Regions from separate parts of the Comamonas sp. MYb69 genome, predicted to be linked through region 3. Evidence: predicted binding sites of a transcription regulator. Region 3 holds the regulator's gene; each other region holds the start of a gene.
What was found. The regulator sigma-54, encoded in region 3, starts transcription at its own class of promoters, with help from an activator protein. The targets are predictions, from matches to a motif close to TGGCANGNAANCTGCTTT.

Region 1 (10,419 bases), on a different contig from region 3:
AGTGGCTGCAGCCGGCGGCCGGCCAGCAGCTGGGCGAACATTTGTATGTGGTGGACCCGCTGGGCCACTGGATGATGCGTTTTCCCGCCCAGCTCAGCCGCTCCGATGCGGCCAAGGCGCGCAAGGATCTGGAGCGGCTGCTGCGTGCGTCGTCGAGTTGGGACAAGGAAGGGCGGTAGTGGATAGCTAGCATGACATCGCAGGATTTATATGATTTCGCGCCGCTGGCGCGTGTGTTGCTGACCGGGGCCATCATTGCGCTGGGCCCCATCGTCTGGATTTGGTGGCGCCACCGCGGTGCCACGCCGCTCAAGCGCCTGCAGGTGCTGGCGGTACTGACCTTGTTTTTGTCCTTTGACCTGGTGATGTTTGGCGCGTTCACGCGCCTGACCGATTCGGGCCTGGGCTGCCCGGACTGGCCCGGTTGCTACGGCAATGCCAGCCCGATTGGCGCGCATGCCGAGATCTCTGCCGCGCAAGAGGCCATGCCGACCGGCCCGGTGACCCATGGCAAGGCCTGGGTGGAGATGATCCACCGCTACCTGGCCACCGCGGTGGGCGGCCTGATCATTGTGCTGACGGCCAGTGCCTGGCTGCAGCGCAAACGCCGGGGTCCGCAGCCGATCAGCCCCTGGTGGCCGACCGCCACCCTGGTCTGGGTGCTGATCCAGGGGGCCTTTGGCGCGCTCACGGTGACGATGAAGCTGTTCCCTGCGATCGTGACCTTGCACCTGCTGGGCGGCACCGTGCTCTTGATGCTATTAACCGTGCAGGCAACGCGCCACACGCAATTTGCCGATAATCTAGGGTTAGTCCCAGTGCCGCGCCTGTTGCGGGGCCTGGTGGCGGTCACGGCGCTGCTGGTGTTTGCGCAGGTGACCCTGGGTGGCTGGGTCAGTACCAACTATGCGGTGCTGGCCTGCACCAGCTTTCCCATGTGCAATGGCGCCTGGTGGCCGGCGATGAACTTTGACGGGTTCCAGATCTGGCGCCCGCTGGGCTTTCTGGCCGACGGTGCGCACATCAGCTATGAAGCGCTGGTGGCCATCCACTACATGCACCGGCTGTTTGCCTACCTGGTGATTGCCGCCCTGCTGTGGCTGGGCTGGGCCCTGCGCACGGTGCCGCTGCTCAGGCAGCAGCGCCGCTGGCTGGTGGGCCTGACGCTGCTGCAATTTGCCACGGGACTGTCGAATGTGGTGCTGGACTGGCCGATGCTGGCGGCCGTTTTGCACACCGGGGGCGCTGCCGCCATCATGGTGGTGCTGACCTGGATCTGGTGTACTGCGGGCCCTGAACCTGCCCGCAGTGCTGCGAGTTGATGACGCTGTATGGAACAAAGACTGAGTGCCCCGATGACCGAACTTGCCGCAACGCCAATGCCGAACCGCTTTGCGCAGTTCTATGCATTGACCAAACCCAAGGTGGTGCAGCTGATTGTGTTTTGCGCACTGATCGGCATGGTGCTGGCCGTGCCCGGTGTGCCCACCGGCGCCGAGCTGCTGCGCATGGCCGTCGCCTGTGCGGGCATCTGGCTGGTGGCGGGGGCCGCAGCGGCCTTCAACTGCCTGGTCGAGCAAAGCATCGATGCGCGCATGAAGCGCACCGCCTGGCGCCCCACCGCGCGCGGCGAGCTGTCCAACCTGCAGACCCTGATGTTTTCTGCCGGGCTGTGCATCGCCGGCTCGGCCATTTTGATCGTCTGGATCAATGCCATCACCATGTGGCTGACCTTTGCGACCTTTGTCGGTTATGCCGTCATCTACACGGTGATCCTCAAGCCGCTGACGCCGCAGAACATCGTGATCGGTGGCGCATCGGGCGCCATGCCCCCCGTGCTGGGCTGGGCCGCGATGACCGGCGATGTCTCGCCCCAGGCACTGTTGCTGTTCCTGATCATCTTCCTGTGGACGCCGCCGCACTTCTGGGCGCTGGCGCTGTACCGGGTCGAGGACTACCGCAAGTCCGGCCTGCCGATGCTGCCGGTCACCCATGGGAACTATTACACCCGCGTGCAGGTCTTGCTCTACACCGTGGTCTTGTTTGCCGCCGGCCTGCTGCCCTTCATCATCCAGATGAGCTCCTGGATCTACCTGGTGGCCGCAGTCGTGCTGGGTGCCGGGTTCTTTGGCTATGCCTTTGCGCTGTGGCGCAATTACTCCGATGCGCTGGCGCGCAAGACTTTCCGTTTTTCGCTGGTCTACCTCAGCCTGCTGTTTGTGGCGCTGTTGGTGGACCACTATGTGAGCTGGTAAATCTGCAATGAACAAGCGCAATGCCCTTCGCTGGCTGGCGGGCTCGGCCATGCTGGCCTCGACCGCCGGTGTCCTCACCGCCTGCAAATCCAAGGCCGATTTCAACGCCATCGACCTGACCGGCAGCAAGGAGTATGGGCAGGACTTCTCCATGCCCGACCAGCATGGCCAGCGCCGCAGCATGGCGGATTTCAAGGGCAAGGTCGTGCTGGTGTTCTTTGGCTTTACCCAGTGCCCCGATGTCTGCCCGACCACTCTGGGTGACCTGGCCGCCGTCAAGCAAAAGCTCGGCGCCAAGGGTGACAAGCTGCAGGTGATCTTTGCCTCGGTCGATCCCTCCCGCGACACGCCCGAGATTCTGCAGGCCTACCTGGCCAACTTTGACCCCAGCTTTCTGGCGCTGCGCGGCAGCGACGAGGAAACGGCCAAGATGGCCAAGGACTTCAAGGTTTACTACAAGCGGGTCGAGGGCCAGACCCCGGGCAGCTACACGATGGACCATACCGCGGGCGACTACATCTTCGACCCGGAAGGCCGCCTGCGTTTGTACAGCCGCTATGGCACCCCGGTCGATACGCTCGCCAAGGATATCGAACAGCTGATCGACGGCGCTTAATCGCGCGGGGCAAGCAGCCCCTTTGAACAGGTCTTACATCGACCAGATACGCGGCCGCTGCGCTGGCAAGCCCCAGAGGCTGCTGCGCCAGTGGCCCCAGACCGTCTTCCACAGCTGCATAGCGGGCTCCACCACGGGCGCCAGACCACGCAGCACCAGCATGTGCTCATTCGGCGCAGTCACGCCAGCCATGACCTCTGCAGGCGCGGCTTCCAGCAACAGTTGGGTGCTCTCCAGCAGCGCTTCGCGTTGCGCGCGGGTGATCGGTGAGCCGCTGGCATAGAGCAGGCTGCCCATGCAGCGCTGGCCCGCCAGGCCCAGCTGGCCGTTGAGCAGCAGCCCATCATCGGCCCGGATGCGGCCACGCTCCAGAAAATGCCCCGGCCAGGCGATGTGCTGTGAAAACACGCCCTGGGTAAAGGGCTGGCCGGCCAGCGGCAGGCCCAGCGCGGTGATGTCCCAGGTCAGCAGCTCTGCACCCGGTGCCAGCGCCATCTGCAGCTCATTGGCCGCGTCGCAGGCATTGTAGGCAATGGCCTCCAGCGGCAGCCATTCCAGCCGGGCGCCGGCCTGCAGCTTAAGGCGGGTGCGCTGCAAGGCCGGCTGGCCATTGCTCTTGTAAAAGCGCGTCGCGCCCGGCGTGGTGATGAGCGCATGCGCGCCTGCCGCCACCTCGACCGAGATATCCAGCACATCGCCCCCCACCAGGCCACCGGGCGGGTGCACCAGCACGTTGTGGCAAATGCCTGGGCCTTCGGGGTAGAGGCTTTTGAGAATGCGCAGCGGGCCATCGTGGCTGAACTGCACCGAGGTCTTGCCGGCTTGCTGGCCGTAGCGCAGGTCTAGTTGGGCATGCCAGCTCATGGCTGCGGCTGGTGCTGAATGCCCGCTGGCCAGCAGGGCCCAAGGGCCGGGATCGGAGGTGAGTAGGGTGCACAAGACATGGCTGGGGTTTTGCAATCCACGTGCCAGGAACTGCACCGCCCTGGGGTGCTGGCTGTGCTGAATTGGTGCATGAACGGCAGGTCTGCATGCTTGTGGTGCAAGGAGCAGAGGATGCAGCACGGAAAGCGTGCATGCTCTGCCGCTGCAGCCCCTTGGCATGTGCCTTGCTTTGCACTAGGTATGGAACTGACACCTCGCGAAAAAGACAAGCTGCTGATCTTTACCGCCGCCTTGCTGGCCGAGCGGCGCCTGGCCCGGGGGCTCAAGCTGAACTACCCCGAGGCGGTGGCGCTGATCAGCGCCTTTGTGATGGAGGGCGCGCGCGATGGCAAGACCGTTGCCCAGCTGATGAGCGCTGGCCGCACGGTGCTCACGCGCGCCGATGTGATGGAGGGCATCCCCGAGATGATTGCCGATATCCAGATCGAGGCGACCTTTCCCGATGGCACCAAGCTCGTCACCGTGCATGAGCCCATTGTCTGAATCCCCATCTTTTCCCTTGCGCAAGCCTAGCACCATGAACTTCAAGAAACTCTCTGCCACCGTGGCGGCTGCCGCTGCCGCCTTGCCGCTGTCCGCACTCGCCCATGTGGGCAGCGACGGCGGCGGCCACCATGGCTTTTTGAGCAGCTTTGGCCATGCCTTTGCCCACCCGTTTACCGGCGCGGACCATATGGCGGCCATGCTGGCCGTGGGCGCCTGGAGTGCGCTGACGGTGACGCCCGCCTGGCGCGCACCGGCCGCCTTTGTGGCCCTGCTGGTAGCGGGGGCGTTGGCGGGTTTTGCGGGCCTGTGGGTGCCGGGTGTGGAGCCGATGATTGCTGCGTCCGTCTTGGTGCTGGGCCTGTTGGTAGCAGTGCAAAAGCAGATGCCCTGGGTGCTGGCCGCTGCGCTGGCGGGTGTGTTTGCGTTTTTCCATGGCGCAGCCCATGGGTTCGAACTGGCAGCGGATACAGGCTGGGCCTCTGTGGGTGCCTTGGCGGGCATGGCGCTGGGCTCGGCCCTGCTGCATGTCGGCGGCATGGTGCTGGGCAAGGCCCTGATGCAGCGCCACCGCTGGCTGGCCAAGCTGGCGGGCGGCGCCACCGCGGTCTTGGGCGCAGCCATGCTGACGCGCCTGGCCTGACGAGGAGCAGCACGATGATCCCAGGTGAACTGCTGCTGGATGACGGCGAACATGTGCTGAACCCGGGGCGCCGCACCACCACCGTGGTGGTGCACAACGCCAGCGACCGGCCTATCCAGGTCGGCTCGCACTACCACTTTGCCGAGACCAATGCCGGCCTGGTCTTTGACCGCCAGGCGGCCCATGGCATGCGCCTGCATATTGCCAGCGGCATGGCGGTGCGCTTTGAGCCGGGCCAGCAGCGTACGGTGGAGCTGGTGGACCTGGGCGGCGACCGGCAGATCTACGGCTTTCGCGGCCTGGTGCAAGGGGCGCTGGAATGAGGCCCGGCATGCTGTGCCAGCGTTCTAAGACAGGATGGTTCTGATGGCAACAATGGACAGACGCGCATACGCAGAAACCTATGGGCCCACGGTGGGTGACCGCCTGCGCCTGGCCGATACCGAACTGGTCGTGCAGGTGGAGCAGGACTTCACCTTGCGCGCGGGCGGCTATGGCGAAGAGGTGAAGTTTGGCGGTGGCAAGACCATCCGTGATGGCATGGCGCAAAGCCAGCGCAGCAGTGCGCAGGGCGCGATGGACACGGTGCTGACCAATGCGCTGATCATCGACCACTGGGGCATCGTCAAGGCGGACATCGGCCTCAAAGCGGGCCGCATTGCCGCGATTGGCAAGGCGGGCAACCCGGACACGCAGCCGGGGGTGGACATCATCATCGGCCCGGGCACCGAGATCATCAGCTGCGAAGGCATGGTCGTCACCGCTGGCGGCATCGATACGCACATCCACTTCATCGCGCCCCAGCAGATCGAAGAGGCGCTGACCAGTGGGGTGACGACGATGATTGGCGGCGGCACCGGCCCGGCCACCGGCACCTTTGCGACGACCTGCACGCCCGGCGCCTGGAACATGGAGCGCATGCTGCAGGCGGCCGATGCCTTCCCGATGAACCTGGGTTTTCTGGGCAAGGGCAATGCGAGCTTGCCGCTGGCCCTGCATGAGCAGATCGATGCCGGCGCGATTGGCCTCAAGCTGCACGAGGACTGGGGCAGCACGCCAGCGGCCATCGACAACTGCCTGGACGTGGCCGAGCTCACCGACACCCAGGTGGCGATCCATACCGATACGTTGAACGAAAGCGGCTTTGTCGAAGACACGGTGGCCGCGTTCAAGGGCCGCACCATCCATACCTTCCACACCGAAGGCGCGGGCGGCGGCCATGCGCCCGATATTTTGAAAGTGGTAGGCGAGAGCAATGTGCTGCCCAGCTCCACCAACCCGACGCGGCCCTACACGATCAACACGCTCGACGAGCATGTGGACATGCTGATGGTCTGCCACCACCTCGATGCCGGCATTGCCGAGGACCTGGCCTTTGCCGAGAGCCGCATCCGCAAGGAAACCATTGCGGCCGAAGACATCCTGCACGACATCGGCGCCATCAGCATGTTCAGCTCCGACAGCCAGGCCATGGGTCGGGTGGGTGAGGTGATCCTGCGCACCTGGCAGACGGCGCACAAGATGAAGCTGCAGCGCGGCCCCCTGCCGGGTGACAGCGAGCGGCATGACAACTTCCGCATCAAGCGCTACATCGCCAAGTACACCATCAACCCGGCCATCGCCCATGGCATCAGCCATGAGGTGGGCAGCCTGGAAGTGGGCAAGTGGGCCGATATCGTCATCTGGAAGCCGGCCTTTTTTGGCGTCAAGCCCAGCTGCATTCTCAAGGGCGGCTTTATCGCGATGGCGGCCATGGGTGACCCCAATGCCTCGATCCCGACGCCCCAGCCGGTGCACTACCGCCCGATGTTTGGTGCCTTTGGCGGCGCGATCGCCAAGACCTCGCTGACCTTTGTCTCGCAAGCGGGCCTGGCTGCCGGCATCGGCCAGCGCTTTGGCCTGGCCAAGACCTTGTCTGCCGTCAAAGGCATACGCGGCCTGCAAAAGCAGCACATGGTGCACAACGACCTGGCGCCGCACATGGAGGTGGATGCCCAGACCTATGCGGTGCGCGCCGACGGCCAGCTGCTGACCTGCGAGCCAGCGAGCAGCCTGCCGATGGCCCAGCGTTATTTTCTGTTTTGAACCGGTAAGCACCCATGGCAAGCCCATTGATTTTCGAGCTGGACCCCGTGACCGACGCGCGCGTGCTGGCGTTTTTGGAAGCGCACCTGAGCGATATGCGCCGCATCTCGCCGCCCGAGAGCGTGCATGCGCTCGATCCCGAGCAGCTGCGCGCGCCTGGGCTGCAGCTGTGGACGGGCTGGACCGCCGCGCAGGAGCCCAAGGCCCTGGTCGCCACCTGCGCGCTCAAGACCCTGGATGCCGGCCATCTGGAGCTCAAATCGATGCGGGTGGAGGCGGCGCAGCGCGGCTCGGGCGCTGCCCAGCAGGTGCTGGACCATGTGCTGGCCCAGGCCCGCGCGATGGGGGCCAGGCGCATCAGTCTGGAGACGGGCACCGAGGCCTTTTTTGCACCGGCGCGCCGCTTTTACGCGCGCAATGGCTTTGTCCCCTGCGCGCCGTTCGGCAGCTACCAGCCCGATCCGAACAGCTGCTTTATGCGCCTGGAGCTGCCATGACGGACGGGGCGATGCTGCAAGTCTCCAAATGCCTGCCCGCTGGCCAGGGCCTGGCACCGGCCTTGCGCAAGCGCGCGAGCTTTGTCGAGCTGGACTGGGATGTGCGCCAGAAGTCGCGCTTCTCGGCCACCGACAGCAGCGGCCGGGCGCTGGCGATTTTTCTGCCACGCGGCCAGGCCGTGCGCGGTGGCGATGTGCTGGTCGCCGAAGATGGCTCGGTGATTCTCGTGCGGGCCGCGCCGCAGAAAGTGCTGCACATCAGCGCCTGCGCGCAGCATGGCTCGGCCTTTGACCTGATGCGTGCGGCCTACCACCTGGGCAACCGCCATGTGCCCATCGAGCTGCAGCCCGACCACCTCAAGATCGAGCCCGACCATGTGCTGGCCGACATGCTGCGCAGCATGCACATGACCGTGGTCGAGGCGGAGCTGCCCTTTGAGCCGGAAGGCGGCGCCTATGGCGGCCATGTCACCAACGATGGCCACAGCCACCATGGGCATGGGCACAGCCATGGCCACGGGCATGACCATGCCCATCCGCACTAGCACGGATGAGCATGCAACCCCTCAGCCTGTCGCCCGCCAGCTTTTTGCAGCTGATGTGGCTGGCCTCGCCGGCCTTGCCGATAGGAGGATTCTCCTATTCCGAAGGGCTGGAGGCGGGCGTGAATGCCGCGCTGGTCGGCAATGAGGCGCAGGCAGCAGACTGGATTGCCGAGCAGCTGCAGCTCTCCCAGGCCCGGGGTGATATGGCGGTACTGGCCCAGGCCATGCAGGCCTGGCACAGCGATGAGCGCGCGCGCCTGGTGGCCCTCAACGCCTGGGTGCTGCAGACGCGCGAGAGCAGCGAGCTGCGCCTGCAGACCGAGCAGATGGGCCGCTCGCTGGTGGCCTGGTTGCAGAACCGCTATGCCGATGATGCCCAGGCCTTGGTCCTGGTGAACTGGCTGGCGGCCGAGGATGCGAGTTATCCGCTGGCCTTTGCGCTGGCCGCGCACCTGGCAGGCGCAGGCGCGCGTGATGCGCTGCTCGCCTATGCCTTTGGCTGGGCTGAGAACATGGTGCAGGCAGCGATCAAATCCGTACCGCTGGGCCAGAGCGCCGGCCAGCGCATTTTGGCGCGGCTGGCAGAGGCGATACCGGCGGCGGCCGAGCACGCGCTGGCGCTGGGCGATGACGAACGCCAGGCTTTTTCCCCGATGCTGGCCATTCTCTCGGCCCGGCATGAACACCAATATTCACGGCTTTTTCGATCATGAGCACTGCACTGCACCACATTCCCCACCGCAGCAAAAAACTGCCTCCGTTGCGCGTCGGCATTGGCGGGCCCGTGGGCTCGGGCAAGACCACCATCTTGGAGATGCTGTGCAAGGCCATGCGCGACAAATGGGACCTGATCGCCATCACCAATGACATCTACACCAAGGAAGACCAGCGCCTGCTGACCGTCAGTGGCGCGCTGCCGGCCGAGCGCATCATGGGGGTGGAGACGGGCGGCTGCCCGCACACGGCGATCCGCGAAGATGCCTCCATCAACCTCGAAGCGATCGACCGCATGCTGGGCCAGTTTCCCGATGCCGATATCGTGTTTATCGAATCGGGCGGCGACAACCTGGCTGCCACCTTCAGCCCCGAGCTGTCGGACCTGACCATCTATGTGATCGATGTGGCGGCCGGCGAGAAGATTCCGCGCAAGGGCGGCCCCGGCATCACCAAGAGCGATCTGTTTGTGATCAACAAGACCGATCTGGCCCCCTATGTCGGCGCCAACCTGGAGGTGATGCGCAGCGACACCGAGCGCATGCGCAGCGGCCCCAAGGGCACCAAGCCCTTTGTGATGACCAACCTGAAGACGCTCGATGGCCTGGACGAGGTGGTGGCCTTTATCGAAAAGCAGGGACTGCTGCTGGGCTGAGTTGCACCAATGGCTCAGCCCTGGGGCGTGTTCAAGATGAACGCCGTATCGGGGTGATCGCGTCCCTGCTCTGCAATCCAGGCCAGCCAGTCCTGCGCGCTGATCTGCATGCGGCCTTGCAAGGCCGGGGGCAGGGCCTCGTACACGAGTGCCTCCCGCGGCTGCTGTCCGCCATCGGCTAGCGCGACGTCCAGGGTCAGCACGCGCTTGGTGTATTCGCCCACATCCTGGGGCCAGATGCCTTCGATGCGGTCCATGGCCTGCTCCAGCGCATCGTTCAAGGGGTAGACCTCGGCGAGCACCAGGCCGCTGCCCTGCAACTGCAGGCCCGGGTACCAGCCCAGGTCAAACAAGGTGCCGGTCAGCAAGCTGCGGCCCAGGCAGCTGATGCCAGGCTGTAGCCGGGCAATGTCGTTGACGCCGCCGGCACGCAAGGTGCCATAGACGGCGACATGGCGCGCGCCGCAAGGGCGCCAGGGCGGGTTGCTGGCGGGGTGTTCTGGGAGCGGGGTCGGCATCGAAGGCTTTAAGGGAAATGGATCAGCTGGCCTGCGCAGGCCGGCCGGCTGCCTGCCGGGTCTTGGCGATTTCGCGGCTGGGCAGTGGGGTCTCGCCGGTCGCCATGCGCATCAGCAGGCAGTGCAGCATCTCGGTGGACAGGCCATGGAGCACCAGGCGGTGGCCGGCGCGCAAGGTGGACAGCGGCACGAGCGGGTGCTTGTTGTTGAGCATCACCAGGTGCTCGGGCGAGGACAGGATCTTGGCCGCATAGATGGCAACGGTTTCGTCCAGCTGCAGCGAATTGCTGGCGCGCCAGAAATCGTTGTCGGTCAGCAGCAGCTGGTAGACCGGCGTGTAGACCTCGATGGCGCTTTGCAGATCGAGAATGTTCAGCCGGCCATGGGGCATCGCTGCCAGCTGCAGCGGCGGGTCGCAAAGCATGCCAAAGTCGGGCTCGGCCACCGGGCCCATGTGCTGGCC
Region 2 (10,419 bases), on a different contig from region 3:
CGAGATATTGCGCGTCTTCTCATGCTGCACATAGGTATCGGACGAGGCCCAGCCCCAGCGGCCCTTGTGCTGCAGCGAGTAGTTCTCGCGCTCGAACTTGCGGTCGGACAGCGCACCGGTCTCCAGCAAGGTCTTGCCCGGGGTGGAGATGAAGTGCTGCTTGGCCGATCCCAGCTCGGCAATGATGTCGTGGTCCTTGTTGGGCGTGAGCGCAATGCGGGCGTTGAGCGCCTTGGTGTCGCTGTCGTTGTAGCCCTGGTAGATGCGGTCTTCGTCGCGCTTGCTGTAGTTGCCGTAGAGGCTGATGCCCAGCAGCTCTTCCTTGATCGGGCCCGAGAGGTAGAAGTTGCTCTGGTAGGCATTACCGGATGCGGAGCGCTCCTGCAAGGTCGCGTCGGCACGCAGCGAGCCGTGCCACTTTTTGGCCACCTTGCGCGTGATGATGTTGACCACGCCGCCCATCGCGTCCGAGCCGTAGAGCGAGGACATGGGCCCGCGCACCACCTCGATGCGTTCGATGGCCTCGAGCGGCGGCACCCAGCTTTGGTCGGTCCCCGTCGAGCCATTGGTCTGCGTCTCGCGCGTGCTCATGCGCTTGCCATCGACCAGGATCAAGGTGTAGTTGGCACCCATGCCGCGCAGGCTGATGTCGTTGGAGTTGTTGTCCGACGGCGTCATGATGACACCGGGCACATCGCGCAGCGCGTCATGCAGGTTGCTGTACGCGCCCTGCTCGAGCTTCTCGCGCGGAATCACGGTGATCGAGGCCGGCGCCTGGGTCACTTCCTGCTCAAAGCCTGCGGCTGTCACCACCACGGTGCCCAGCGTTTTGTCGCTGGCAGCTTGCTCGGCAACATCGGTGGCATCGGCCGCCTGCGCGGCCGCTGCGCCATGGACCAGCATGCCGGCCACCACGCCCGCGATGGCGCGCAGTGCATGGCGCTGGGGCGCCGATGGCAGTGGGTGGAAATCAAGACGCAGAGGCCGTGCTGGCGCGCGACCCGCTGCCAACGGGGCAGAGGAGGACATGGGAAAAATCGGTAATCAGGTAGACAACAGCACGCCCCAGGCGCCAGCAGATGGAGACCACCCGCAGGCACTGGCGGCGGGCCAGCGATGCTTCGCTTGTTGTGCAGGTCTGCGGTCACGGCGCTTGTCAGGGCACCGTCCCGGGAAGGCATGGCTGCGCTATCGCGCGATAGGCAGCAAGAGGGACGCGAGACGGTTATATGCGAATAGTTCTCATTATAGAGATTGATGAAGAATTGTTACGGTTTGCGAAGTTTCGCAACTGTAAAGTTATTTCGGGCGCAACCATGCCGCGCCGCCTGACTGCTGTGTGAAAGCCAGGGATGGCGCGGGTTTGCAAGCACTGGCGCCATCCTGCGGCACCAGCGCTTGGCTATGGTTTAAAAGCTACAAGCTTAGAAACCCACCGTCACCTTGGCCCAGTAACGGCGGCCGTCATAGACCGCGTCATAGGTGGCGCTATCGACCCGCTTGTCGAACAGGTTGTAGATGCCGGTGCTGAAACGCACATCCTTGCTGTAGGCATAGTTCAGGCCCAGGTCCATGAACGTAAAGGACGGCGTGCCCTTGGCCATCGAGGTGCGGCTGAGGTAATCCGAGCTCTTGCCCCGGAAGTTGAGGCGGCTCCAGACGCCCAGCTTGTCCGTGCCCTGCCAGTCCAGGGTGGCATTGAGCATGTGCTTGGGCATCTTGTTGAGCGGCTGGCCGGCAAAGTTGCCGCTCTTTTGCTCCGAACGGGTGAAGGTGTAGTTGGCGGCCAGGCGCAGCGCCTCGCTCGCCTTCCAGGTGGCGGTTGCCTCCACGCCGCGCATGGTGGCCTTGTCCACATTGGTGCGGTCGCTGATGAACTTGTAGGGCGTGCCCAGCACCGTGCAGTTGCCGGTGACGATGGCGCGGCCGCCGCCCTCGGTGTCCTCACAGCTGCGCACCTCGGTGATCTTGTCCTTGAAATCGGTGTTGAACAAGGTCAGGCTGCCGGTGAAATCGCGGCGGTTGTCCCAGATCACGCCCAGCTCCTGGCTGGTGCTTTTCTCGGGCTTGAGGTTTGGGTTGCCGCGGATGATGGCGGGGTCGCCACCGCCGCCGGTGATCTGGCCCCAATCGGCCACCGCAGCGCGCAGGCTGGGCGATTTGAAGCCGGTCGAGATACCGCCCTTGACGCTCCACTCGGGCGTTGCATGCCAGACGCCATAGACGCGCGGCGTCCAATCGGTGCCGTAGTTCTGGTCATGGTTCATGCGCAGGCCGGTGGTCAGCGCAATCGCATCGGTCACCTTCCATTCGTTCTCGGCAAACAGCGCCCACTGGTAGCGCTTGAGCGTGTTGATCGGGTTGTCCACCTTCATCTGGTTGCCGTTGTCCATCAGCTTTTCATGCTTGTAGCTCAGGCCCAAGGTGGTCAGGTTGCGCTCGCCGATCGGCAGCACGATCTGGCTGTTGAACTCGGTGTTCTTGAGGTTCATCTGGCGGCCGGGGTTGTCGATCTCCTCGTGCTGCAGGTAGGTGGTCGAGGTGCCAAAGCCCCAGCGCCCGGTGTGCGAGAGGGCGATGTGGTTGCGGGAGTAGTCCGAGAAGCTGGAGGCGCGGCTCGCGCTCTTGCCGGCCGTTGCATAGCGGTCCTGCAGGGTGCGGCCCACTTCGAGCGCCAGGTCGTGGTCCTTGTTGGGCGTGAGCGTGAGCTTGGCGGTGCCCGAGCTGCTGTCCTGCTCATTGAAGCCGCCAACAAACTTGTCCTCCAGGCGGCGCGATTTCTGGCCGTAGATCTGCAGGCCCAGCACCTCGCTCTTGATCGGGCCGGCCAGGTAGAAGTTGCTCTGGTAGATATCGCCCGACGATGAGGACTCCTGCTGCGTGGTCTCGGCGCTCAGGGTACCCGTCCACTGCTTGGCCACCTTGCGCGTGATGATGTTGACCACACCACCCATCGCGTCCGATCCGTAGAGCGAGGACATGGGGCCGCGCACCACCTCGATGCGCTCGATGGCGCTGAGCGGTGGCAACCAGCCTTGCTCGATGCCGGCGCCATCGCTGTTGGGGCGGGTCTCGCGCGAGTTTTGCGGCTTGCCGTCCACCAGGATCATCGTGTAGTTCGAGGCCATGCCCCGGATGCTGATGTCGCTGGAGCTGCCGCCGCCGGTGATGACCACGCCGGGCACATCGCGCAGCGCATCGGTCACATCGCGGTAGGCCTTTTTCTCGAGCTCCTGGCGCGGAATCACCGTGATCGAGGCCGGTGCATCTTCCACCGCCTGCTCAAAGCCCGAGGCCGTCACCACCACGGTCGACAAGGTCTTGTCGGCCTCCGCCTCGGTCTGCGCCAGCGCAGGGCCCGCAGCCAGCAGGGCAGCGGCCACCAGCGCCGTGGCGCGCCATGCATGGGGCACGGCACTGCGCGGCGATGGGCTGGCGTGCAGCAGCAAGGAATGGCGGGCAGCAAGGGCTGCACAGAGAGGGCGGGCGGTCATGGAAAAGCTCCGGTTCAGATGAAGGTATGGCATGCGGCAGCGCTACCTGCTCGCTCGTGACGGGCAGGCAAAAGCGCAGGCGCGGGGCCAGCGGTTATTCGCGGGGGTTGGCGCTGTCAGTCGCGGCGCGGCAGGGTCAGGACGGGCTGAGCCTGGGCCGCCCTGGCGTGCATGCCGGGCTGTGCGGCATGGAGATGGCTGGCGCCACCTGGCTGGGCAACGAAGAACGTGGATTGACGCTTAGCAAATGCGAATGCTTCTTATTATATAGAACGATAAAGAAGTGTTGACTAATGTGAAGCCGGCGTGAAGCATAGATGCCGCCCACTGTTGCGGTTTTGCCTACACGGAGCCCGCGCCCAGGTGGTTCACGAGCCAGCCCAGCCAGAACAGCGCAAAGCCAATCAGCCCGCCCACCAAGGTGCCATTGATGCGGATGTACTGCAGGTCGCGGCCAATGTTCCACTCGATCAGCTCGCCCAGCTCGCGCGCATCCCAGCGTTTGACGGTGTCGGCAATATGGGTGCCGAAGAACTGCGAAATCTCGGGCGCCAGCTCTCGCACCCACAGCTCCATGCGCGTATTGAGCGCGGTGCGCAGCGCCGGGTCGCCCGCTAGCGACTTGCCCAGCCACAGGCCCATGCCGCGCACATTGCGCGCCATCGCCGAATGCTCGTTGGCCAGGTCGGCCTGCAGGCTGGCGCGCAGGCTTTGCCACAGCTCCTGCACATACTGGCCGACAGCGGGGTCATGCTGCAGGTAGCGGCGCACTTCTTCGCCCTTGGCATGCCAGGCAGGATCCTGGGCCAGGCGCTCCACCCATTCCTGCATGGTCTGGTCAAACTTGGCGCGCAGCACATGGCTGGGGTTGTCGGCAATGGCGTCGAGCAGGTGCTCCAGGCTGCTGGCAATCATCGCCGAGCCCTTGTCACTGAGCCAGCCGGTGGGCAGCATTTTTTCCTTGAGCGGGTGCTCGGTCTTGAGCCAATGCGCAATGGTCTGCGCGATCAGGGCGCGGGTCTCGGCCTCGTGCAGCAGCTCAACGAGCTTGTCCAGCGCCTGCGCCAGCAGCACCTGGTGGCGGCCGTTGTGCGTCAGCACCGCCAGCACCTTGGACAGCGACTGCGACAGATCGATCTGGCCGAGCAAGGTGCGCAGCGCCAGCTTGATAAAGCGCTCGACCTGCGCATCCTGCACCGTGGCCAGCGCAGCGGCGGCCAGGCGCGCCACCTGGTGGCCCAGCAGCTCGGCATTGGCCGGCGACTTGAGCCACTGCGCCAGTTTGTCGGCCGGCTGGTGCGTGCGCACCAGTTGCACCAGCGAGTCGCCATCGAGAAAGCGCTCGCGCACAAAGACAGCCAGGTTCTCGCCAATGCGGTCCTTGTTGCGCGGGATGATGGCCGTGTGCCGCGAGATCCACGGTATCGGGATGTGCTTGAAGAGCGCGGCCACCGCAAACCAGTCGGCCAGCGCGCCGACCATGCCCGCCTCGGTCATCGCCCGCAGGCAGCGCAGCGCCAGCTGCCAGTGGCGTGACTGCGCGAAGGGCTGGCCCAGGCACCAGCTGGCCACGATGAACAGCAAGGCCACCAGCAGCAGCAGCAGCAAGGGGGTGAGCTTGGCGCGGCGCAGCAAACGCTGCTGCTCGTCGGTCAGTAGCAAAGGCATGGCGACCACTGTAGCGGCAAGCAGCGGGGCTTGCCAAGTCAGCCAACTGCGCGGTTTGTCTGCCTCTTGCCTGCCATCTCCCCTCGTTTCCCTCCACCATGCGAGGTGCCGCCAAAGTGTGGACAATGGCGGCCTGTGCGGCCCAGGGCCGCGTTCTCTTCTGCACCAACCATGACCGATACCACTGCCCGCCCCGAACTGCCCGACCACCTGTCTATCGACCCCAAGAGCCCGCACTTTGTGCGCGAGGTCTTCAACCATGACATCGGCATCCGCTTCAACGGCACCGAGCGCGTGGATGTCGAGGAATACTGCGTGAGCGAAGGCTGGGTCAAGGTGCCCGCCGGCAAGACCGTGGACCGCAAGGGCAAGCCCCTGCTGATCAAGCTCAAGGGCAAGGTCGAGGCCTATTACAAGGACTGAGTCCTGGCCTGATCGCCCCCGCTGGGCTGCATAGAATGCGGCCCGGTAAAACAAAAACCCGACCCAGGCGGGCCTTTCCAGGCAAGCATGGCTCGGGTTTTTGCATGTGGCGCGGTCGATGCCGCGCGCCTCAGCGCTTCAGATGCTTGCGATCAGGCCAGCGCCTCGGCTGGGCCAAAGAACTCATAGCGCACCTGGGCATCGGGCACGCCGAGCTTGCGCAGCGAGGCCTTGACCGAGCGCATAAAGGGCTTGGGGCCGAGAAAGTAGACATCGGCATCGCGCGATGCGGGCAGCCACTGGCCCAGCAGGTCCTCGGTCAGATGGCCCTGGGCAGCAACCGCCTCGCCGTCGGCCACCTTGTCGTACACATAGAGCGGCTGCAGCTGGCGGTGCGCCTGGGCCAGCGCATCGATCTGCGGGCGGAAGGCATGCACGGCGCTGTCCCGGGCGCAGTGGATAAAGGTGATGGGGCGCTCGGTCTGCAGCGCGGCTTCGAGCATCGGCAACGTGGGGGTGATGCCCACGCCGCCGCTGATCAGCACCAGCGGGCGCTCGCTCGCCTGCAAGGTGAAATGGCCGGCCGGTGCAAACAGCTCCAGGGTGTCGCCCACTTGCAGGTCATGCAGGTAGTTGGAGACCTTGCCACCGGGCTCGCGCTTGACGCTGATGCGGTAGCTGCGGCCATTGCTCGGGGCCGACAGCGAGTAGTTGCGGCGCTGCTCGGTGCCACCCACGATGGCGCGCAGGCCGATGTACTGGCCCGGCTGGTGGGCGATCACGGCCTTGCCGTCGACCGGCTCCAGGTAGAAGGAGCTGATCTCGGCGCTCTCGGCCACCTTTTGCACCAACTTGAAAGTACGCGCACCGCGCCAGCCGCCTTCCGTATGGGCAATGTCGTCATAGGCCTTGGCCTCGGCAGCGATCAGGATGTCGGCCAGCTGGGTGTAGGCAGCGGCCCAGGCATCGATCACCGCATCGGTGGCGATCTCGGCGCCCAGCACCTCGCGGATCGCGCGCAGCAGGCAGCTGCCAACGATCTGGTACTGGTCCGGCTGCACCTGCAGCGCCACATGCTTGTTGATGATCTGGGCGGGCAGGTCGCCCAGGTTCTCCAGCTTGTCGATGTGCTTGGCATACATCAACACGCTGTGCGCCAGTGCGCGGGGCTGGGCACCGCTTTGCTGGTGGGCCTGGTTGAACAGCGGGCGCACCTCGGGGTACTCGCTCAGCATCATCTGGTAGAAGTGCGTGGTCAGCGCCTCGCCGCCGGTCTCCAGCAGCGGGACGGTGGCCTGGATGATCTGTTTTTGGCTATCGCTCAGCATCTAACTCTCCTTGCATGTGGTTGGTCTTGACAATGCATGCAGCGTGCCAACACCGGGTTTGTGGAATATCAATATCTTGCACAATGCATGCAGTCATACTGACATCACCTAAATGCTGTGTTTTTGACACCTAGAGTCGTTTTGACATCCTCCAAAATTCTCAACGCCGTGATTCCGCTGGTGGCCGATCTGGCCCAGGAGCTGCCCGAGCGTGAGCGCCTGCGCCGCCTGCTCGCGGCCTTGCGCACCCTGCTGCCCGCCGATGCGGTGGCGCTGCTGCGCCTCAACGGCGAGTGGCTCGAGCCCGTGGCCATCGATGGCCTGGTGCCCGATACGCTGGGCCGGCGCTTCAAGGTGGCCGAGCATCCGCGCCTGGCCCAGCTGCTGGCCGCCGGCCAGGCCATGCGCTTTGCGCCCGACAGCCCCCTGCCCGACCCCTATGACGGCCTGATCACCACCCCGGACGAGCTGCATGTGCATGACTGCATGGGCTGCGTGCTGCAGACCGGGGGCCTCGCCTGGGGCCTGTTGACCCTGGATGCGCTGGAGCCCGACCGTTTTGCCGATGGCAATGCGCTCGAACTGCTGCAGGCCTTCAGCAACCTGGCCGCCGCCACCGTGGCCACGGCCGAGCGCGTGCAGCAGCTGTCCCAGGCCGCGCGCAGCGCCAGCGCGCCGGCGCCGCGCAGCCCGGGTGCGGATCGCAGCCGCCAGATCCTGGGCACCAGTCCGGCCATCCGCCAACTGCAAAGCAGCATTGCACTGGTCGCCGCCAGCGACCTGTGCGTGCTGATCACCGGCGAGACCGGCACCGGCAAGGAGCTGGTCGCCCAGGCCGTGCATGCGCAGTCGCCGCGCGCGGCACAACCGCTGGTCAGCATCAACTGCGCCGCGCTGCCCGACAACCTGGTCGAGAGCGAGCTGTTCGGCCATGTGCGCGGCGCCTTCACCGGCGCGTTGAGCGAGCGGCGCGGCAAGTTTGAGCAGGCCCAGCACGGCAGCCTGTTCCTCGACGAGGTCGGCGAGCTGTCGCTGTCGGTGCAGGCCAAGCTGCTGCGCGTGCTGCAAAGCGGCCAGCTGCAGCGCCTGGGCTCGGACCGCGAGCACCAGGTCGATGTGCGCGTGATCGCCGCCACCAACCGCGACCTGGCCGCCGAAGTGCAGGCCGGCCGTATGCGCGCCGATTTCTACCACCGCCTCTGCGTCTACCCGGTCGTGGTGCCGCCGCTGCGTGCGCGGGACAGCGACACCCTGGTCCTCGCCGGCTGCTTTCTCGAAGAGAACCGCGCCCGCCTGCAACTGGGCGGCCTGCGGCTCGATGCCGCCGCCCAGGCCGCCCTGCTGCGCTACCCCTGGCCCGGCAATGTGCGCGAGCTGGAGCACTGCATCAGCCGCGCCGTGCTCAAGGCGCTCAGCCGCACCCTGGGCCAGCGCAAGGACAGCAGCAAACCGCGCATGCTGAGCATTGGCGAGGAAGACCTCTGGGACGGCGCCGCCGCCGCACCGCTGCCGCCCGGCCAGCAGGCAACGGGCCTTATCGCGCCCCTGCGCGCGTCCGAAATGGCCGAAGTGGCCGAAGGGCTAGCCGCCAGCGCCGAGACCTTGGGCCTGCGCGCCCAGGTGGAACGCTACGAGCGCCGGCTGCTCAGCGCCAGCCTGGCCCGCCACAACGGCAACTGGGCGGCAGCAGCGCGCGAGCTGCAACTGGACCGCGCCAACCTGCAGCGGCTGGCCAAGCGACTGGGGATTGAGCGACACTAAGCCGGACAGCATCCGCACATGAGGCACATGAAAAAGAAAAAGCACAGCCAGTCAACTGACTTTGTACCGCACCCGCGCTATGGAAGTGCACCCATGCCATCGCATGTGCAAGGCGTCTCAGAAGAGGCCATTTTGCAGTGCCATTGGTCCTATAAATCCGAGGAGATTTTTCCAGAATCGGTGCTGATGGCGGATACCAGCAAGCAGAATTTCAGCATCTTCCCGCGCGAGTGCTATGTCGACATACGCAAAACCTGTCGCAATTGCCAGCGTCCCTTCCTCTTTTTGCGGCCGAACAAAGACACTGGTTTGAAGTGCTGCAGTTTTACGTAGACGCCGACTGCGTGCATTGCCCCGAATGCCGTGTGCAGCGAATGGCCGCCAAACGCGCGTTTCAACGCTATTCCGCTTTGACTCTGCTTGCCAAGCCGACCCCAGATGAGTTGCAGCAGTTGGTCGATGCATCGCTAACGCTGCATGCACAAGGCACGCTCAAGAGTCGTGATCGCTTAGGCCAGCTCAAAAATGCTGCGCTCCGGCTGATTCCGGACTACCCGGGCACCTTGGCCTTGGTCGAGGCGCTGCGCAACAAGGACGCATTGATGCCCACTGACAGTAAAAGCGACTAAATAAAAAGCCTCCGCGCCAGCAAGACGCGAAGGCTCTACAGCGTGTGGGAAGCGCGGCTTAGCGGCCCTTGACGCCCAGCAGTTCCACTTCAAAGTTCAAGGTGGCGTTCGGCGGGATCACGCCGCCCGCGCCACGGGCGCCATAGGCGATGGAGGCCGGGCAGGTCAGCTTGGCCTTGCCGCCAACCTTCATCAGCTGCAGACCTTCGGTCCAGCAGGGGATCACGCCACCCAGCGAGAATTCGATCGGTTCACCGCGCTTGTAGGAGCTGTCGAACTCCTTGCCGCTGTCGGGGAAGGTGCCCTTGTAGTGCACCTTGACGGTATCTTCCTTCTTGGGGCTGACGCCGGTGCCGTCCTTGATGCTTTCAAACACCAGGCCGCTCTTGGTCGTCACAGGCTTGCTTTGTGCCTGGGCAAAGCCAGCGGTCAGGGCGATGGCAGCGAACAGGGCGCTGGCGGTCAATGCTTTCATGGCGAAATCCAATCCAATGTTCTTCAGAAAAACCAGCATTCTGCACCCGGATAGCAGGCGCAGAACGCGTTAAAAACACAAGTTAACCCTTGATACCCAAACCATCGAGCGCCTGGCGCAGATGGCCCACGGTGCGATCGACGTTGTGCCATTTGTCCAGGCCAAACAGGCCGATGCGGAAGGTCTTGAACTCCGGCCCTTCGTCGCACATCAGCGGCACGCCAGCGGCGGTCTGCAGGCCCACGCTGGCGAACTTCTTGCTGTTCTGGATCTCGGGGTCGGTGGTGAAGCTGACGACCACGCCGGGCGCCTCAAAACCTGGCGCCGCCACGCTCGGAAAGCCGCGTGCCTTGAGCAGTGCGCGCACTTCCTTGCCCAGCTGGGTCTGCTCCTCGCGCAGCTTGTCCAGGCCATAGGCCTCGGCCTCCTGCATCACCTTGCTCAGCTGCACCAGCGAATCGGTGGGCATGGTCGCGTGGTAGGCATGCTGGCCCTTTTCATAGCCCTCGGCAATCTGCATCCACTTCTTCAGGTCGCAAGAGAAGCTGCTGCTCTTGGTGTCTTCGATGGCCTTGCGCGCGCGCTCGGACAGCATCACCATCGCGCAGCAAGGCGGGCCGCTCCAGCCCTTTTGCGGCGCG
Region 3 (10,419 bases):
GGGCCAGGCGGCTGTGCAGGTTCAGCAGCAGCGCATCGCGCCACATGCCGCGCAGCATGACGCCGCCGCGCGCCACCAGGAGGTCCTGGCCGCTGGCGCCGGTGATGGCATGGACTTCGTCCGCCAAAAGGCCCTCGACGCCGGCGGCGCAGGGCAAAAACAAATGCAGTTGGTTCATAAGCAGGGGGGCAAGCATACGCGCTTGCCCCATTGTCTGCCAAGCGCACGGGAATGTGGACTGTGCCAGTGGCATTCGCCAGCCCGGCTCCCATAGCGCAGGCGTAACGGGTGGCTGGCTGCTATAGTCTGGCCCCAGAGCGGGCCGCAGCCCTCGGTGCAGCCGCCCTTCCCCTCCATCACTCAGAGAGAATGCGGATGCCCTACCTCGGAGCCGGCGTACACGTCATCATTGCGCTGTTTTTTGCGGTCCACGCCGTGCGCAGCGGCCAGAACAACTACTGGCTGTTTGTGCTGCTGGCCTTCCCCTTCCTGGGCAGCGTGGTGTATTTCTTTGCCATCTACCTGCCCAACTCGCGCCTGCAGCGCCATGCCCGCAGCCTGGCGAGCAATGCCGTCAAGGCGCTGGACCCGACCCGCGAAGTGCGCGAAGCCCAGGCCGCCTACGACTACAGCCCCACCGCGCAGAACCAGATCCGCCTGGCCCAGGCCCTGCTGGCCAATGGCCAGGCCGAGCAGGCCTTTGGCCACTTCGAGGCCAGCATGAAGGGCCCGTTTGCCAACGACCTCGATATCCGCTGGGGCGCCGCGCAAGCGGCCTACCAGGCCGGCCATCCGCAGCAGGCGCTGCAGCAGCTGCGCGTGATTGCCCAGGCCGATGTGCATTTCCGCGCCGAGGCCGTGGGCCTGCTGGTGGCCAAGGCCTATGCCCAGCTGGGCGACCAGGCGATGGCGCGCAAGAGCTTTGACTTTGCGCGCCAGCACTCGGGCAGCTTTGATGTGATGGCCGAATACGCGATCTGGGCCGCAGGCCAAGGCGACTGGCAGACCGCCAATGCGCTGCAGGCCGAGCTGAACAAGGCGATGACGCACTGGAGCGGCCAGCAGCGCCAGCTCAACCGCGAGATGCTGCAGCGCCTCAAGACCGCCTTTGCCGCCCAGCCCAGGTAAGCCCACCCGGCCTGCCGTTGACAAAACCGCAATAGGCCTGCTGGCAGCAGGCCATCCCACCGCCCCGCAGCCCTTGCCGCGCGCCAGTTTGCGCTTGCGCAGACCGCCGCCACAGCGCAGTCGCTAAAATCGCTGTCTATGGCAAAAATCATCGTTCTGGCCCTGGTGCTGCTTTTCTTTGGCTGCGGCCTCTACATGCACCTGCGCGGCAAGGTGCGGCACAAGCTGCTGCGCCAGCTGTTTGACCACTCCACCTTCACGGCGCCGTTCAATGTGTTCATGCTGATGTTCAGCAAGGTACCGCGCACGCCCTACCTGCCCACCAGCACCTTCCCCGACCTGGCCCCCTTGCAGGCCCACTGGCGCGAGATCCGCGAAGAGGCCATCGGCCTGCACCAGGCCATGCAGATCAAGGCGGCGGCCAACAACGACGATGCGGGCTTCAACTCCTTCTTCAAGACCGGCTGGAAGCGCTTCTACCTGAAGTGGTATGGCCAGGCCCACCCATCTGCGATGGAGCTCTGCCCCAAGACCACGGCGCTGGTGCAGTCCATCCCCGGCATCAAGGCGGCCATGTTTGCCGAGCTGCCGCCCGGCGCCAAGCTCAACCTGCACCGCGACCCCTATGCCGGCTCGCTGCGCTACCACCTGGCTGTGCTGGCGCCCAATGACGACCGCTGCATGATCGAGGTCGATGGCACGCCCTACAGCTGGCGCGAGGGCGAAGGCGTGATCTTTGACGAGACCTTCATGCACTGGGCCGAGAACCGCTCCGAAGGCAACCGCATCGTGCTGTTCTGCGATGTCGAGCGCCCGATGACCAATGGCTTTGCACAGTGGCTCAACCGCTGGCTGGGCACGCATGTGGTGGCTGCTGCCAGCTCGCCCAACAACGAAGGCGATCCGCGCGGCTTCATCAGCCGCATCTTCAAGATCTCGTTCTACATGGGCCAGTACCGCCGCCGCTTCAAGGCCTGGAACAAGACGGCCTACAAGTTCACCAAGTTCGGCCTGATGCTCGCCGCTCTGGCCTTGTTCATCTGGTGGCTGTGGCCGAAGTAAATCGGCAGCTTCCACAAGCGAAAACCGCAGTGCCCAGGCAGCTGCGGTTTTTTTATGGTGGCTGAGACTTTGGCTACAGCGCCTTGCGCAAGCTGGCGGGCGGGATGCGCATGGCCTCGCGGTACTTGGCCACCGTGCGGCGCGCGCATTCAATGCCCTGGGCCTGCAGCAGATCGGCGATCTTTGCATCCGACAGCGGCTTCTTGGCGCTTTCCTCATCCAGCAGCTGCTTGATCAGCGCCTTGACGGCCGTGCTCGACGCACTGCCCCCGGTCTCGGTGCCCAGGCCCGAGCCAAAGAAGTACTTGAGCTCAAACGTGCCCTGCGGCGTGGCCATGTACTTGGCCGTGGTCACGCGGCTGATGGTGGATTCGTGCAGGCCCAGCTCATCGGCAATCTCGCGCAGCACCATGGGGCGCATCGCCAGCTCGCCATGCACAAAGAAATTGCGCTGGCGTTCGACGATGGCCTGCGAGACGCGCAAGATGGTGTCAAAGCGCTGCTGGATGTTCTTGATGAACCAGCGCGCCTCCTGCAGCCGCTGCTGCAGCGCGCCATGGCCTTCGCTGCCCTTGTGGCTGCGCAAGGCATTGGCGTAGACATCCTGCACGCGCAGGCGCGGCATCACCTCGGCATTGAGCTGCACGCTGAAACCGGGCACCGGCAGGCCGCGCTCATTGCTGGGTCGCACGATGACATCGGGGATGATGGTGTTGCGGTCCACATCGGCATAGGGCCGGCCGGGGCGGGGTTCGAGCTTGGCGATCAGCGCCAGCGCGCTGCGCACCGCCGCCTCGTTGCAACCGGTCAGCTGCACCAGCTTGCGCACATCACGGCGCGCCAGCAGATCAAGGGACTCCTGGCAGACCAGCAAGGCGGTCTCCAGCGCCAGCGCATCGGCCTCGGGCGTGTCCGAGCCCTCTTCATCCAACAGGCGCTGCTGGGCCTTGATCTGCAGCTGCATGCACTCGGACAGGTTGCGCGCGCCCACACCAATCGGATCCAGGCTTTGCAGCAAGCGCAGCGCCACGGTCAGGTGGTGCAGCAGCGCCTCGTAGCGCTCGGGGTCCGAAGCATCGCCAAAGCTTTGCGCGAGCTCGGCCAGCGTTTCTTCGAGGTAGCCGTCGTCGTTCAGCGATTCGATCAGAAAGTAGAGCGCGGCCCGGTCTTCCTGGCACAGGCGCAGCGACAAGGCCTGGCGGTGCAGCACATCCTGCAGGCTCAGGTGCTCGCTGCGCCGGTCGGACATCGGCGTCTCGTCGTCGTCATCGCCTGCGCTGGAGCGGGCGGGCAGATCGCCGCCCCACTCTTCCCAGTCCGATGCCGAATCGCCGGTAGCGGCCTCGGCATCGACGCCGGTTTCCTTGCCCGCAGCAAAATCCAGCGGCAGGTCGGAGGTTCCGGGCTCGAAATCGCTGCTGTTGCTGGTGTCGGCGCTGGCAGCAGTATCGGCAGCCTTGTCGGCTGCTTCTGCAGCTTCGGCAGATTCAGCGGCTTCTTTACCGGCTTCGGCCTCGGGGGCCTCATCGCCCTCGCGCTCCAGAAACGGGTTTTCGTCGAGCATCTGCTCGACTTCCTGCGTCAGCTCCTGCGTGGACAGCTGCAGCAGGCGGATCGACTGCTGCAGCTGGGGCGTCAGGGTCAGGTTCTGCGATACGCGCAGCGACAGCGACGGCATCATGGCTGCGCCTTTGCAGCGGCTGCGGCAGTTGGCAACAGATCAGCCCTACCGGGCCCGCAGCGCAGGTCGGTAGCTTGGCTGGCACGCCCGCCAAGGCGTGCGGTGTCACATACGGAAATGTTCACCCAGATACACCCTCCGGACCTCTGCGTTCTCCACAATCTCTTGCGGCGTCCCGGCGGCCAGCACCTTGCCATCGCTGATGATGCAGGCATGGTCACAGATACCCAGGGTTTCGCGCACATTGTGGTCGGTGATCAGCACACCAATGCCGCGCTCCTTGAGGAAGGCGACAATGCGCTGGATCTCGATCACGGCGATGGGGTCGATGCCGGCGAAGGGCTCATCGAGCAAGATGAAACGGGGCTGGGTGGCCAGCGCACGGGCGATCTCGACGCGGCGGCGCTCGCCCCCGGACAGCGCCACCGACGGTGACTCGCGCAGGTGCTCGACCCGCAGCTCCTGCAGCAGCGCGGTGAGCTGGCGCTCGACCTCGGCACGCGAGAGCGGCTTGCCATGCTCATCCTTTTGCAGCTCCAGCACGGCGCGCACATTGTCCTGCACGCTGAGCTTGCGAAAGATCGAGGCTTCCTGCGGCAGGTAGGACAGGCCCAGCTGCGAGCGCTGGTGGATCGGCATATTGGCTACCGACTGCCCATCGATGCGGATATCCCCGCCATCGCTGCGTACCAGGCCCACGATCATGTAGAACGAGGTGGTCTTGCCCGCGCCATTAGGGCCGAGCAAACCCACCACTTCGCCCTTGCGCACCGACAGCGATACATCCTTGACCACCTTGCGGCTGCCGTAGGACTTCTCCAGGTGCAAGACCTCCAGCTGGCTGCGGTGGTCGCTGTTGGCGACCCGGGCATTGACGGAAATGGTCGACGAGTTTTCTGCCACGGTTACTTGGCTCCGTCGTTCAGTTGGGTGCTGGGGCGCAATGGCGTCTTGTCATCGGCAGCGGGCTTGGCCGGGGCGCTGGCCTTGTCGTCCGCCTTGCCGTCGGCCTTGGGCGTCAGGATCACGCGCACGCGGTCCTTCTTGGGCGCGCCGGGCTTGGGATCGGCCGCCGCCTGGGCACCCTTCTGGCCGGAGACAGTGAAGGTGTCGCTCAGGTTGTTGTAGACGATCAGCGGGCCACTGACCTGGTCGGTCAACGTGGTCTCGCGGTAGCGGCGCAGCTCGCCGCGGCGCTCAAAGTGCACGGTGTCGTCGCGGCCGTTATAGGTGATGACCTCGCCTTCGCCTTCGACGAACTCGTCGGGCGCGCCAGGGGCGGAATCCCGCTTTTGGCGGAAGAACGCGAGCTTGCCCGGCGCAGCGGTGACCACGCCGTGCTGGAAGCCGTCGCGGTCCTGGCTCACGGTCAGCTGCGCGCCACGGATGATGATGGTGCCCTTGGTCACCACCACATTGCCCGTGAAGACACTGGTCTGCTTGAGTTCATCGTGGCGGCCATCGTCCGCCTCGATGTTCATGGGCTTGGTGCGGTCTGCACGCTCGGCGTGCGACAGCAGCGGCACGGCCAGGGCCACTGCCACCAACAAAGTGTTAAAAATACGGTGTCTCATAAGGCATGAATCTTGCTCTGCCCCATTGTAGCCATGCTGGAGCGTTGGGCCGTTTTTGGCACAAAAAAGCCCGCGCGTGCGGGCTTTGTCTAAAGCGTTGGGGAGGCCGCTCAGCCTTGTGCCGCCAGGAACTCTACCACTTGCAGCACGTTGCTCATCGAGCCGGCACGGGTGCCGTCGGTGTAGTACTTGCCCGCCACGCCCAGCGATGGAACGCCTTCGACGCCGTAGGACTCTTGCAGCTGGGTGGCCTTGCGCACCTGGCCTGCGACGCTGAAGGAGTTGTAGGCTTCCTTGAACTTGGCCAGGTCCACGCCGTTCTTGTCCATCCAGGCAAAGATCTCGTCGTCCTTGTTCAGGCGTTGGCGCTCCACGTGGATGGCACGGAAAACCTTGACATGCACGTCAGGGATCAGGCCCATCGACTCCAGCGCAAAGTAGATCTTTTGCTGGGGCACAAAGGTGTTGTTGAAGGCCACGGGCACGCGGCGGATCTGCAGGTTCTTGGGGGCAGTCTTGGCCCAGGCTTCAAACTGCGGCTCGAAGGCATTGCAGTGGGGGCAGCTGTACCAGAAGAATTCGATCACCTCGACCTTGCCAGCGGGCGCATCGGGGGTGACGGGCTTGGCCAGCTTCAGGTAGTCCTTGCCTTCCTTGAACTTGGCCTGTGCGTTGGCGCCAGTAGCGAAAGGCAGGCTCAGCGCGGAAGCGGCAGTAGCGGAAGCCGCCAAAGTGGAAAACTCACGACGTTTCATGTTTTGTTAACTCCAGTGACAAGTTGCGGTTAGGAGTGTCCTGCACCGCCAAAAGTTCAACGCTGTACGCGGACGATTTGCGCATCCACGCCGGCGCCATCGAGCTTGCCTTTGAGGCCATCGGCATCATCGCGCTTGTTGAATGGGCCCACGCGCACCCGGTAAACCGTGCGGCCATTGACTTCGCGCTCGCTCACACGCGCTTCCCAGCCCATCATCGCCAGCTTGGCGCGTTGTGCATCGCCATCGGACTGGCTGCGAAAAGCGCCTGCCTGCACAAAGTACTGGAAGCCGTCGGTGCCATCGGCACTGCGCGACTTGGCCAGATCGCCCAGCGGATCGGCGCCCTGGCCGGCCTTGGGGTCGAGCTTGGCAACCTGGGTCTTGTCCGCTGGCTTGTCGGCGGGCTTGGCTGGATCGGGCAGCACCACCTCGGGCTTGGCGGGCTTGTTTTCCACCGGCGGGGTGGCGTTGTCAGCCACGGTGCGCGGCGGCTCTGGCACCACCACGCCCTGCGCGGCCGGCGCCACAGCCGCTGGCGCTCGCGCGGGGTTCTTGCCATAGAGCGGCGAGTTCGGGTCCCAGTTCTGGTTGCGCTGCGCCTCGGCCTTGTCCTTGGCCTCGCCCTTGACGCCACCTTTGTTGACAAACGGCACCGGCACATTGGTGACGTACACGGCCACGGCCAAGGCCGCGCCCACGCCCACCAGCAGCCCCAGGATCAGGCCCAGGATGGTTCCACCACGTTGATGTCGTCGCATTGCAGTTATTACCTTTGTTCGCAAAATCACATGCGCTCTGGTGCACTCACACCCAGCACGGCCAGGCCATTGCGCAGCACCTGCGCGACCGCTGCCACGAGTGCCAGACGGGCCAGTTTGGTGGCTTCGTCATCCACCAAGATACGCTCTGCATCATAGTAGCTGTGGTAGGCCGAGGCCAGGTCACGCAGATAGAACGTAACATCGTGCGGCGCATTGCCAGCGGCGGCGTTGCTCAGCATCTCGGGGTACTGGGCCAGCATCTGCATCAGCGCCTGGGCCTGCGGGCCTTGCAGCGCGCCCAGGTCAATGCCGCTCAGCGCAGGCAGGCCAGCGCCGCCCTGCTCCTGCCAGCCGCGCAGCACCGAGCAGATGCGCGCATGGGCGTACTGCACGTAGAACACCGGGTTGTCGTTGTTCTGGGCCACGGCCAGGTCGACATCGAAGGTGTACTCGGTATCGGGCTTGCGCGAGAGCAGGAAAAAGCGCACCGCATCCTTGCTGGTCCACTCGATCAGGTCGCGCAAGGTGACATAGCTGCCGGCGCGCTTGCTGATCTTGACTTCTTCACCACCGCGCACCACGCGCACCATGGTGTGCAGCACATAGTCCGGGTAGCCCTGGGGGATGCCGACATTGACCGCCTGCAGACCGGCGCGCACGCGGGCGATGGTGCCGTGGTGGTCCGTGCCCTGGATGTTGACGGCCTTGCCGTAGCCGCGCAGGAACTTCTGCGTGTGGTAGGCCACATCGGGCAGGAAGTAGGTGTAGGTGCCATCGGACTTGCGCATCACGCGGTCCTTGTCGTCACCGAAGTCGGTGGTGCGCAGCCACAGCGCGCCATCCTGCTCATAGGTGTGGCCGCTGGCGATCAGGCGCTTGACGGTTTCTTCCACATGGCCGTTCTGGTACAGGCTCGATTCGAGGTAGTACTCGTCAAACTTGAGGTTGAAGGCCTGCAGGTCCTTGTCCTGCTCGTTGCGCAGGTAGGCCACCGCAAAGTTGCGGATGTTGTCGTAGTCCTCGACATCGCCATTGGCGGTGAACGCACGGTCGTCGGCCTCGATGGTCTGCTTGGCGAGGAAGGCCTGGGCAATGTCGCCAATGTAGTCGCCGTTGTAGAAGTTCTTGGCCAGCGGGTTCTCGCTGTCGGTGGGCCAGCAGTCGTCACCGGGCTTGAAGCCCTTGGCACGCAGCTGGGTGCTCTTGGTCAAGGTGTCGATCTGCACGCCCGCGTCGTTGTAGTAGAACTCGCGGTGCACGGACCAGCCCTGGCTGCCGTAGAGGTTGCAGATCGCATCGCCCAGCGCGGCCTGGCGGCCGTGGCCCACGTGCAGCGGACCAGTGGGGTTGGCCGAGACAAACTCTACGATGATCTTTTCATCGCGCTGGGGCTGCATGCCAAAGCGCTCGCCCTGGGCCAGCACTTCCTGCACCACCTGCTGCTTGACAGCGGGCTTGAGGCGCAGGTTCAAAAAGCCGGGGCCGGCGATCTCTACCGCATCCACCCATTGCGCAAAGGCGGGCGTGGCCTCCAGTGCAGCCTTGAGCTGCTCGCCCAGTGCGCGGGGGTTGGCCTTGAGCGGCTTGGCCAGCTGCATCGCGGCGGTCACGGCATAGTCGCCGTGGGCGGCCACCTTGGGCGTTTCAAAGGCCGCACGGCTACCTGCGCCAGGCGACAATTTCTCGAGCTCGGCAGCAAGCACTGCGAGCAAATCTTTTTTGACTTGCAACATATTTGAAACTTAGACGAAGCAGTTACCAGCGCCAGGCCGGTTTACCAGCCCCGGGCATAAAACACGGCGACGGCGGCGATCACGGGAATCAGATGGGCTTGCCACATGACCCATTTACGCGTGGCGCGCACCTCGGCGTCCCCGGGCAAAGCGCCATTGTCGCGCAATTGCCGTAACCAGCGGCGGAACACGGCTGTCGGCTTGAACGACAGCACCACGCCGACGACGACCAAGGTCATCTTCAGGTGAAACAGCGGCTGGCTGACATACCAGGTCACGCCCTTGGCGCCCAGAAACAGGCGCAGCAGGCCGGTGGCCAGCACCGCCAGCGCAGCAAAGGCGTAGATCAGATCGAGGCGCGCCAGGCGCTGCACCACGGCCCCATTCATCCACTCGGCGCGGCACAGCGCCGCCTCGCTGGAGAGAAAAACCACCATGGTCAACAAGGCCAGCAGGTGCAGGCAGGCCAGAACAGCTTCCAAAGTCATCGTGTTACTCCATCTTTTTCCAGAAATCGGCTCGTTCGTAGTGCTGCTTGACGAAATCGATCCACAAGCGCACCCGCAGCGGCAGGTGCTTGCGCTGCTGGAACATCACATAGATGCCGTTGGGCGGCGCGGCAAAGTCCTCCAGCACCTCGACCAGGCGGCCGGCGGCAATCTCGGACTCGACCTCCCAGGTACTGCGCCAGGCAATGCCCCAGCCTTGCTGGCACCAGTCGTGCAGCACCTGGCCGTCCGAGCAATCGAGCGGGCCGCCGGGCTTGAGGTAGACCACCTCGCTGGCGCCAGTGGCTGCCGGCATGCGAAACGCCCAGCCCCGCGTCTGCGAGGCCTCGCTCGACAAGGTCAGGCAGTCATGCTGGCTCAGCTCGCTGGGGTGGCGGGGAATGCCGCGGCGGCGCAGGTACTCGGGCGTGGCCACGCACAGGCGCCGGTTGTCCGCCACGCGCACGCTGACCAGCGAGGAGTCGGGCAGGTCGCCCACGCGGATCGCGCAGTCATAGCCCTCACCGGCCAGGTCGACCAGGCGGTCGCTCAGGTTCAGCGAGATCGTCACGTCGGGGTGGCGCGCATGGTAGAGCGGCAGCAGCGGCGCCACATGGCGGCGCCCAAAGCCGGCCGGCGCGGTCACGCGCAGATGGCCTGTGGCCTTGATGCCGCCGGCGCTGACGCTGGCCTCGACACTGGCCAGCTCGGCCAGCAGGCGCTGGCAGTCTTCCAGAAAGGCCGCGCCCTCGTAGGTCAGGGTGAGCTTGCGGGTGGTGCGCACCAGCAGCTTGACGCCCAGGCGCTCCTCCAGCGCATCGAGCCTGCGGCCCATGATGGCCGGGGCCACGCCTTCGGCCTTGGCAGCGGCCGTGAGGCTGCCGCGCGAGGCGATGGCGACAAATGATTCGAGCTGCTTGAGGCGATCCATACCAGACAGAACACAGAAAATACGCAAAGCCCGCTGGCCGCCGCTTGTGCGACGCGCTGGCAGGGCCACAGCCTATTATCATCGGGGCTCCGGCCTGGCGGGCGCATGAAAGCGCACATCCCGCTGCGACATCATTGACAGCCGCTCTTTTCCTGCGCCCCCGCTCCTATGCCGCCAGCTTCAACGCCGCCCACCAGCACCCCCTCCAGCGCCGACGCCCTCTGGTACGCCCCCGCCCAGCTACTGCGCCTGTTTGGCAGCAGCCCCGTCGCCATGGCCTACTGGGGCCGTGACCAGCGCCTG

Region 1: WH303_RS05785 (urease subunit gamma) is a predicted target of sigma-54. The motif match lies at 3,970-3,987, and genes of this name have one in related genera.
Region 2: hmpA (NO-inducible flavohemoprotein) is a predicted target of sigma-54. The motif match lies at 6,945-6,962, and genes of this name have one in related genera.

The regions. Positions count from the first base shown of each region.
Region 1 is NZ_JBBGZG010000003.1:340,169-350,587, forward strand. Features, by position in the region: gene WH303_RS05760 (SCO family protein) at 1-179, shown strand, start outside; gene WH303_RS05765 (COX15/CtaA family protein) at 192-1,322, shown strand; gene cyoE (heme o synthase) at 1,356-2,255, shown strand; gene WH303_RS05775 (SCO family protein) at 2,263-2,871, shown strand; gene WH303_RS05780 (urease accessory protein UreD) at 2,905-3,735, opposite strand; gene WH303_RS05785 (urease subunit gamma) at 3,997-4,299, shown strand; gene WH303_RS05790 (HupE/UreJ family protein) at 4,334-4,942, shown strand; gene WH303_RS05795 (urease subunit beta) at 4,957-5,265, shown strand; gene ureC (urease subunit alpha) at 5,309-7,027, shown strand; gene WH303_RS05805 (GNAT family N-acetyltransferase) at 7,042-7,524, shown strand; gene ureE (urease accessory protein UreE) at 7,521-8,069, shown strand; gene WH303_RS05815 (urease accessory protein UreF) at 8,081-8,782, shown strand; gene ureG (urease accessory protein UreG) at 8,779-9,438, shown strand; gene WH303_RS05825 (gamma-glutamylcyclotransferase family protein) at 9,453-9,956, opposite strand; gene WH303_RS05830 (DUF6999 family protein) at 9,979-10,419, opposite strand, start outside.
Region 2 is NZ_JBBGZG010000019.1:36,653-47,071, reverse strand. Features, by position in the region: gene WH303_RS21565 (ligand-gated channel protein) at 1-1,029, opposite strand, end outside; gene WH303_RS21560 (ligand-gated channel protein) at 1,425-3,494, opposite strand; gene WH303_RS21555 (DUF445 domain-containing protein) at 3,837-5,162, opposite strand; gene WH303_RS21550 (DUF3297 family protein) at 5,334-5,585, shown strand; gene hmpA (NO-inducible flavohemoprotein) at 5,738-6,913, opposite strand; gene norR (nitric oxide reductase transcriptional regulator NorR) at 7,055-8,674, shown strand; gene WH303_RS21535 (hypothetical protein) at 8,702-9,007, shown strand; gene WH303_RS21530 (hypothetical protein) at 8,989-9,303, shown strand; gene WH303_RS21525 (FKBP-type peptidyl-prolyl cis-trans isomerase) at 9,362-9,778, opposite strand; gene WH303_RS21520 (pyridoxal-phosphate-dependent aminotransferase family protein) at 9,861-10,419, opposite strand, start outside.
Region 3 is NZ_JBBGZG010000020.1:40,277-50,695, reverse strand. Features, by position in the region: gene WH303_RS22065 (THUMP domain-containing class I SAM-dependent RNA methyltransferase) at 1-178, opposite strand, end outside; gene WH303_RS22060 (hypothetical protein) at 376-1,128, shown strand; gene WH303_RS22055 (aspartyl/asparaginyl beta-hydroxylase domain-containing protein) at 1,276-2,190, shown strand; gene WH303_RS22050 (RNA polymerase factor sigma-54) at 2,264-3,871, opposite strand; gene lptB (LPS export ABC transporter ATP-binding protein) at 3,977-4,753, opposite strand; gene lptA (lipopolysaccharide transport periplasmic protein LptA) at 4,777-5,445, opposite strand; gene WH303_RS22035 (thiol:disulfide interchange protein DsbA/DsbL) at 5,556-6,200, opposite strand; gene WH303_RS22030 (SPOR domain-containing protein) at 6,257-6,961, opposite strand; gene argS (arginine--tRNA ligase) at 6,988-8,697, opposite strand; gene WH303_RS22020 (DUF2214 family protein) at 8,739-9,185, opposite strand; gene WH303_RS22015 (LysR family transcriptional regulator) at 9,190-10,116, opposite strand; gene WH303_RS22010 (sensor histidine kinase) at 10,285-10,419, shown strand, end outside.